3 regions of the Desulfitobacterium sp. genome follow, and region 3 is predicted to be linked to each of the others. Evidence: predicted binding sites of a transcription regulator. Region 3 holds the regulator's gene; each other region holds the start of a gene.
The links. The regulator LexA, encoded in region 3, represses DNA repair genes until DNA is damaged. The targets are predictions, from matches to a motif close to CNAACANNTGTTNG.
Positions count from the first base shown of each region.

Region 1 (2,277 bases), on a different contig from region 3:
AAACCAAACTCTACCAGAGTGGTTTTTCGGGAACGGTCACCTTCATACATTCCCCGCACTTGAGGTAATGTAACATGGGATTCATCGATCATCATCAAGAAATCCTCAGGGAAAAAGTGCAAGAGGGTATAGGGAGTCTCTCCCGGTTCACGGAAAGTTAAATGTCGCGAGTAATTTTCAATACCGTTACAGAAGCCCATTTCTCGCAGCATCTCTAAGTCATAGCGAGTCCTCTGCTCCAGACGTTGAGCCTCCAGAAGCTTATTTTCGGACTTTAACAGTTTGAGCCGTTCCGCCAATTCTAGCTCGATATTATCTGCTGCCAGGAGCACTTTATCGCGGGCGGTGACATAGTGGGAGTTCGGAAAAATTGAAACATGTTTTCGTTCCCCCAGGATCTCGCCGGTGAGAACATTGATCTCAAAGATATGTTCGATCTCATCACCAAACATTTCGATGCGAACCGCATTTTCACTGGAGCCGGCAGGATAGACTTCCACTACATCCCCGCGAACACGGAAGGTGCCGCGCTGAAAAGCCACATCATTGCGATCATACTGGATGGATATCAACCTTTTTAAAATTTCGTTGCGATCGATTTCTTGTCCTTGGCGTAAGGATACCATCAGATCCCGATACTCTTCCGGAGAGCCTAAACCATAGATACAGGATACACTGGCCACAACAATCACATCGCGGCGTTCAAAGAGTGCCGCAGTGGCTGAGTGGCGTAGCTTTTCAATCTCATCATTGATTGAGGCATCCTTCTCGATATAGGTATCACTGGAGGGAACATAGGCCTCCGGCTGATAATAATCATAATAGCTGACAAAGTATTCAACGGCATTTTCCGGAAAAAACTCTTTAAACTCGCTATAAAGCTGAGCTGCTAAGGTTTTATTATGGGCAAGGATCAAGGTTGGGCGCTGGATTTTTTGAATAATATTGGCCATGGTAAAGGTCTTGCCGGAACCCGTTACCCCCAACAAGGTTTGATGACGGTTGCCCGCCTTTATACTTTGGACCAGAGCATCAATCGCTTGCGGCTGATCCCCGGCCGGCTTGTAAGGGGCATGTAAACAAAACTCCATGTGTGCTCTAATCTCCTTTCATAGCTTCAAATAATTCCAAACTAGATTATAACATTTCTTTCCCGAAAACAAAACAAAAAAGCCGAAAATATGTTCGGCTTTTTTAATATTTTTTGATAACTGTTTTTGGAAATTAACTACTGGTTCCCTTTATTATTTCCTCCGGAACCACTATCACCTTCACCGCTTTTACTGCTATCTTTCTTTCCCTGCTCCTGATCCCCCTGCTGCTTTTGCTGCTGTTCCTGGAGAAGCATTTCCGGTGGAATGGTTCGAACCTGATCATTGGCACTTTTTTCAGTACCTAAAACATTACCTTTTTCGTCTAGATATTCGCGGATAATCTCGGTATGAATCTTTTCCGTAACCTTCTTCACCCCTTGGGGCATTGTACCCCCACCCTGGCCCTGGGAAGAACCGCTTTGGCCCTGCTCCTTACCCTGTTTATCATCACCTGCCGCACCTTTATTGCCATTGCCTTTATCCTCTTTACTCTTATCTTCTTTGTTCTTATCTTTGGATTCTTCTTTTTTCTGTTCCAGTTCCTTTCGGGCTTCCGCAGCCTTCGTATAGCTTTTTTGAATCAAGGCAAGATTTTCGGAAGTTACGGTTTTAACAGGGATAATTTTGGCTGCTACTTCCCCTTTGTCGCCGGTTATGGATTCGTTGATTTCTAAAGATTGCTTATCCATGAGTTTTTGTGCCCATTGGAAGGCATTAACACCTTGTACATAGGGTGCTGTATCAATATCTGCTATTTGGCCGCCGGCGGCAATCCGCTTAAGTGAGTTGGGATTGGCTTGTCCACCCATTAGTTGAATCTTTTCATTCAGTTTCATAGACTTTAGCAGCTCATAAGCTTGAGCAGCTAATTTCTCATTCTGGGCACAGACGACTTTTACCCGGCCGGAATTCTTCTGTAGGTATTCCATCAGTCCTTGAACAGCAATTGTTTCCGATTCCGGCGGGTTAGTAATGCTATGTACAGTAAGCTTTGGATTATTGCCTATCTCCCGGCGAAAGGATGCTAAGGTCAACTGAGCCACCGGGTCATCAGCCTCACCTTGTAAATAAACAACTTCTCCTTCGGAGACCCTGCCTTTAACTTGTTGGGCCATTAAATTCCCCACTTGTTCCGGGTCAGGTAAAATAATCCCTTTAGCCTTAACATCAGAAGGTAGCCCGT
Region 1 is NZ_CEVWNY010000007.1:21,322-23,598, forward strand. It holds gene uvrB (excinuclease ABC subunit UvrB) at 1-1,091, opposite strand, end outside; gene AC1U9U_RS02440 (sugar ABC transporter substrate-binding protein) at 1,229-2,277, opposite strand, start outside.
Region 1: a site for LexA is predicted at 1,175-1,188, ahead of uvrB (excinuclease ABC subunit UvrB). Genes of this name have one in related genera too.

Region 2 (2,277 bases), on a different contig from region 3:
TGGCCCTTCCATAATTCATCGAAGAGCTCACAGGCAATTTCCCAAATTTCGTTGGTACAGTCGGTGGCATGGGAAATTTTCCGTTGGTGGGAGTAATTAAGAAACTCGTTGGTCCGAAAGGAAATAGCTACAAGCCGGGCAAAGTATTGATCATGACGCAAGCGGGCACTGACTGTTTCCACTAGAGAAAGCAGAACCAGATGGGCTTCCTGGCGATTGTCCACATCGAAGGGCATGGTAGTAGAATTGCCCATACCTTTAACTTCCACGCAACCGCCGGGCCACACAGGCGAGTTTTCAATCCCCCGGGCATAATTCCCAATTAGGGTGCCGTGGCTTTTTAAGATCGATCTTAGAATGTAGGGGTCGGTGTGCGCTAGCTCACCGATCGTTTTGATATTGCGGTCAAGAAGTTTGCGGGAGGTTGCTCTTCCTACCATAAATAGCTCTTCAATAGGTAGGGGCCACATTTTTTCGGGAATCTCCTCCGGAAATAAGGTATGGACTTGGTCAGGCTTTTGCAATTCCGAAGCCATCTTTGCCAACAGTTTATTAGTGGAAATGCCGATATTCACTGTAAAGCCCAATTCGTTTTTAATCCGATCCTTGATTATGTAGGCCGTTTTCAGGGGGTCACCAAAGAGTTGATCCACGGAGGTAAAATCCAGGAAATATTCATCCACGGAAAATTGTTGGACTAAAGGAGAATACTCTTTTAAGATGTTGCCTAAAGCTTGGCTGCATTGGCGAAAGAGTAGATAATTAGGCTTGGCGATAATAAGTTGGGGACATTTGGAGAGAGCTGAGTATAAAGTTTCCCCGGTTTTGATATGGTGTTTCTTGGCAGGAATCGATTTGGCCAGGACGATGCCGTGACGGGTCAAAGGATCTCCTCCTACCACAGAAGGAACCGTCCTTAAATCCAGGGAATCTCCTTGCTGCAATCGAAAGGTTGCTTCCCAAGAGAGATACGCCGAGTTCACATCAATATGAAAGATAGTATGCCTGTTCAACCTAACCACCACCTAAGAAGAGAGCTTACCTTAACAAAAGATCCTTCGCACATGCTCAGGATGACCTGGGTTGTGTCCACTCGGTGGATAAGTCAACTAACTTCAGATGGAGTCAAAACTCCACCTGAAGTAGTTTCCTATATCATACTGAACGCAGTGAAGTATCTTGCCTTATATATTATATGCGAATAGATGTTCGATATCAATAAAAACAGTTATTCCCTTAGTGGAAAATTGTGTTCGGTATGCTAAATTTAGGTAGGCAAACAAAAAACTAAATTTGGGGGGAAAATGTTCGGATTTTAGTCTTGAATTCTTTGAGAACATAAGGTATAGTTGATAAGGTTTGTTTGTTGTTAAGTTTTGGCTAAGGAGGAATGAGCCTTGAAAAAGTATGATGTGATCATTGTTGGGGCAGGTCCCGCCGGTATTTTTGCTGGTTATGAATTGGCTACTAAAGCTCCTGAATGTTCGGTACTTTTAATCGAAAAGGGACGGGATATCTATAAACGCAGTTGCCCCATATTAAAAAAGACCCTTTCCAAATGTCCGCCGCCTAATAAACAAAGAGAGTTCGCCAGCTGTACTCCGGCCTGCTCGATTACCAATGGTTTTGGCGGTGCCGGAGCTTATTCTGATGGGAAATTCAATATCACTACAGAGTTTGGTGGATGGCTCACCGAGTATCTGCCTTCTTCCGAGGTGTTAAATCTTATAAAATATGTGGATGGGATTAACTTAAAACATGGAGCTATTACCGCACTCACCGACCCGGGCACACCGGCTGTAAAGGAAATTGAAAAGAAAGCCTTGGGTGCCGGTTTGAAATTACTTCGGGCCCAAGTGCGTCATCTGGGAACGGAATTGAATTTGGAAATTCTTAAGGACATCTATGAGTTCCTTAAGGGTAAAATCGATATGGTGTTTGAAACAGAAGTCGCCGATATTATGACCGATGAAGTAGAAGGTAACCTGCGAGTCACAGGAATTCGCACCGGTAAGGGAGAGGAATACTATGCACCTAGGGTAGTAGTTGTTCCTGGCCGGGATGGTTCAGAATGGTTTAAAGATGTCCTAAAGAATTACAATCTGGAAATGAGCAGCAATCAGGTGGATGTGGGGGTCCGGGTGGAAACCCTCGATACCATCATGGAAGATATTAATGAGAACCTTTACGAAGGGAAATTCCTCTATCGGACTTCCGTAGGTACAACGGTTAGAAGTTTCTGTAGCAACCCTTCCGGCCACGTGGTTATTGAGAATC
Region 2 is NZ_CEVWNY010000124.1:3,701-5,977, reverse strand. It holds gene AC1U9U_RS14170 (Y-family DNA polymerase) at 1-1,013, opposite strand, end outside; gene AC1U9U_RS14165 (NAD(P)/FAD-dependent oxidoreductase) at 1,398-2,277, shown strand, end outside.
Region 2: a site for LexA is predicted at 1,199-1,212, ahead of AC1U9U_RS14170 (Y-family DNA polymerase). Genes of this name have one in related genera too.

Region 3 (2,277 bases):
ACCTGCAAATCTAGGTTCCAGTGTGGGAATTTCCAAGGCATGCAATCAAGAGGAACTTCTATTTGCTTTAAAGCTTGCCGCAGAATACGACCGTAAAATCGTTATTGAGCAAAATATCACCGGACGGGAAATCGAACTTAGTGTGCTGGGCAATGATGAAGCAAAAGCCAGCATACCCGGTGAAATTCTTCCCTCCAAAGACTTTTACGATTATGAAGCGAAATACTTAGATACAGGGTCACGGTTGGTGATTCCCGCACCACTGGAATCTAATGTAGTGGATAGGCTGCAAACCATGGCTGTTCAGGCCTTCCATGCCGTTGAGGCTTCGGGCTTGAGCCGGGTGGATTTTTTTGTTACCGAAGATAATCGGATCTATATCAATGAAATCAATACCATGCCGGGATTTACCAGTATATCCATGTATCCCAAACTCTGGGCAGCCAGCGGAATTCCTTATTCTGAACTAATCACCCGTTTGATAGAACTAGGGTTTCAACGCTTCGAGGATACACATTCGCGGAAGATATCCCGCTAACTGCTTTTAACAAATCTGAAATAATGAGACATTTGAAAAGCCGAATCCCTTGACTTCCAAGGGATTCGGCTTTTCGCACTAACGGAATGTAATTGTAGCCGTCTTAGTGTAAGATCCGGAACACCCCGATCACTTTACCTAAGATGGTAACATCTTGAGAGTAAATCGGCTCCATATAAGGATTCTCCGGCTGTAAACGAATTAGTGTCTTCTCCTTAAAAAAGCGCTTTACTGTAGCTTCTTCGCCAATCATGGCCACGACAATTTCCCCGTTATGAGCAACTTTTTGCTGCCGGACCAAAATAAGATCTCCATCCATAATACCGGCATCAATCATACTCTCACCCTTAACTCTAAGCATGTATACCGTGTCGGAGTTAACCAGGTCACTAGGGAGCGGGAACATATCTTCGATATTTTCTTGAGCTAAAATTGGTTGCCCAGCAGTAACCTTCCCGATAATCGGAACAAAAACAGTCCTTTTTTCAGCATCACTGGAGCAATCTAATATTTCAATAGCACGAGGTTTCGTTGGATCACGACGTATGTACCCCTTTTCCTCCAGGGTTTGTAAATGCCCATGAACGGTTGAGCTTGACATTAATCCCACAGCATCGCCAATCTCGCGAACAGAGGGAGGATAACCTTTTTCACGAATTATCCTTTTTATAAACTCAAGAATATCGGTCTGCCTCTGTGATAAATCAGGATACACCCTAATCCCTCCCTTTTTTATATGCTTATTTTAGCATTAAAATCTAAATACTGCAAACAAATGTTCGAAAAAAGTATTGACGAATTCTAGTGTTTCCCATATACTGTTCTCAGGAACCTACGTTCGTATATTCTTGAATAATAGAGAACATAAAGGGGGATACACATGAGTACTTGTTCTTCCGTTCGTCATTATCGAAACTATCGGATGCGAAAATTACAGAGAGAATTGTGTTCTTATCTTCTTCTTTTTTTTGTGATATTCGGGGGCATGGGATGGTTTATCTGGGATTGGCAACAAGCAAATAACCAGGTTGAAAGTTTGGTTTACCAACCTCAAATCGTCCAGGCCGGTGATACTCTGTGGTCCCTGGCAGAGGATTCCGGTTTAAAAATTGATACCCGCACCTTGGTGCTCAAAATCATGGAGTATAACCAGCTAAATGATACCACGATCCAAACCGGCCAGGTAATCTATACCCCAATTGCACCCAATCATCCCTAGTAGTTACTTCTAACCTCGATTCTCATCCCATATGATGCAATGTAAGGGGTGAGATGTATGAAAATCAGAAGAGGATTCGGCTCAGGCCGCAAGCCTTGGACTTTACTAATAAAGATAATTTTTCTTTTGGCAATTGGATTATCCCTATGGAAAGCTTTACATAAGCCACCGGTGGTCTCGCCTGATATCTATCCTTACCTTAATAATTTAGCCGCTGAACTTGTTTTGCTTAGTCAAAAAGAAGGTCAAAGCCTTTCATCTACGGGCTGGGCTGACTTAATAGCCATTCGCAGCACACTTCCGGAAGATCAGGAACGTTATTTAACCCAACAACTGCAGCAAGGTATTCCATTCAAAAATCTTTCTTGGCAAAATGACTGGATTCAGATCAATGAAGACACGATCAAACAAATCTCTTGGCGAAGAAGTATCCTTTTAAAATATCCCTACTACGAACCAAATCGCTTTGTTTTCCCGGTAATCGGTAAAGTATGGTTTATTGATACTTTCGGCGCCGACC
Region 3 is NZ_CEVWNY010000013.1:33,070-35,346, forward strand. It holds gene AC1U9U_RS04030 (D-alanine--D-alanine ligase) at 1-538, shown strand, start outside; gene lexA (transcriptional repressor LexA) at 642-1,253, opposite strand; gene AC1U9U_RS04040 (LysM peptidoglycan-binding domain-containing protein) at 1,419-1,757, shown strand; gene AC1U9U_RS04045 (M23 family metallopeptidase) at 1,815-2,277, shown strand, end outside.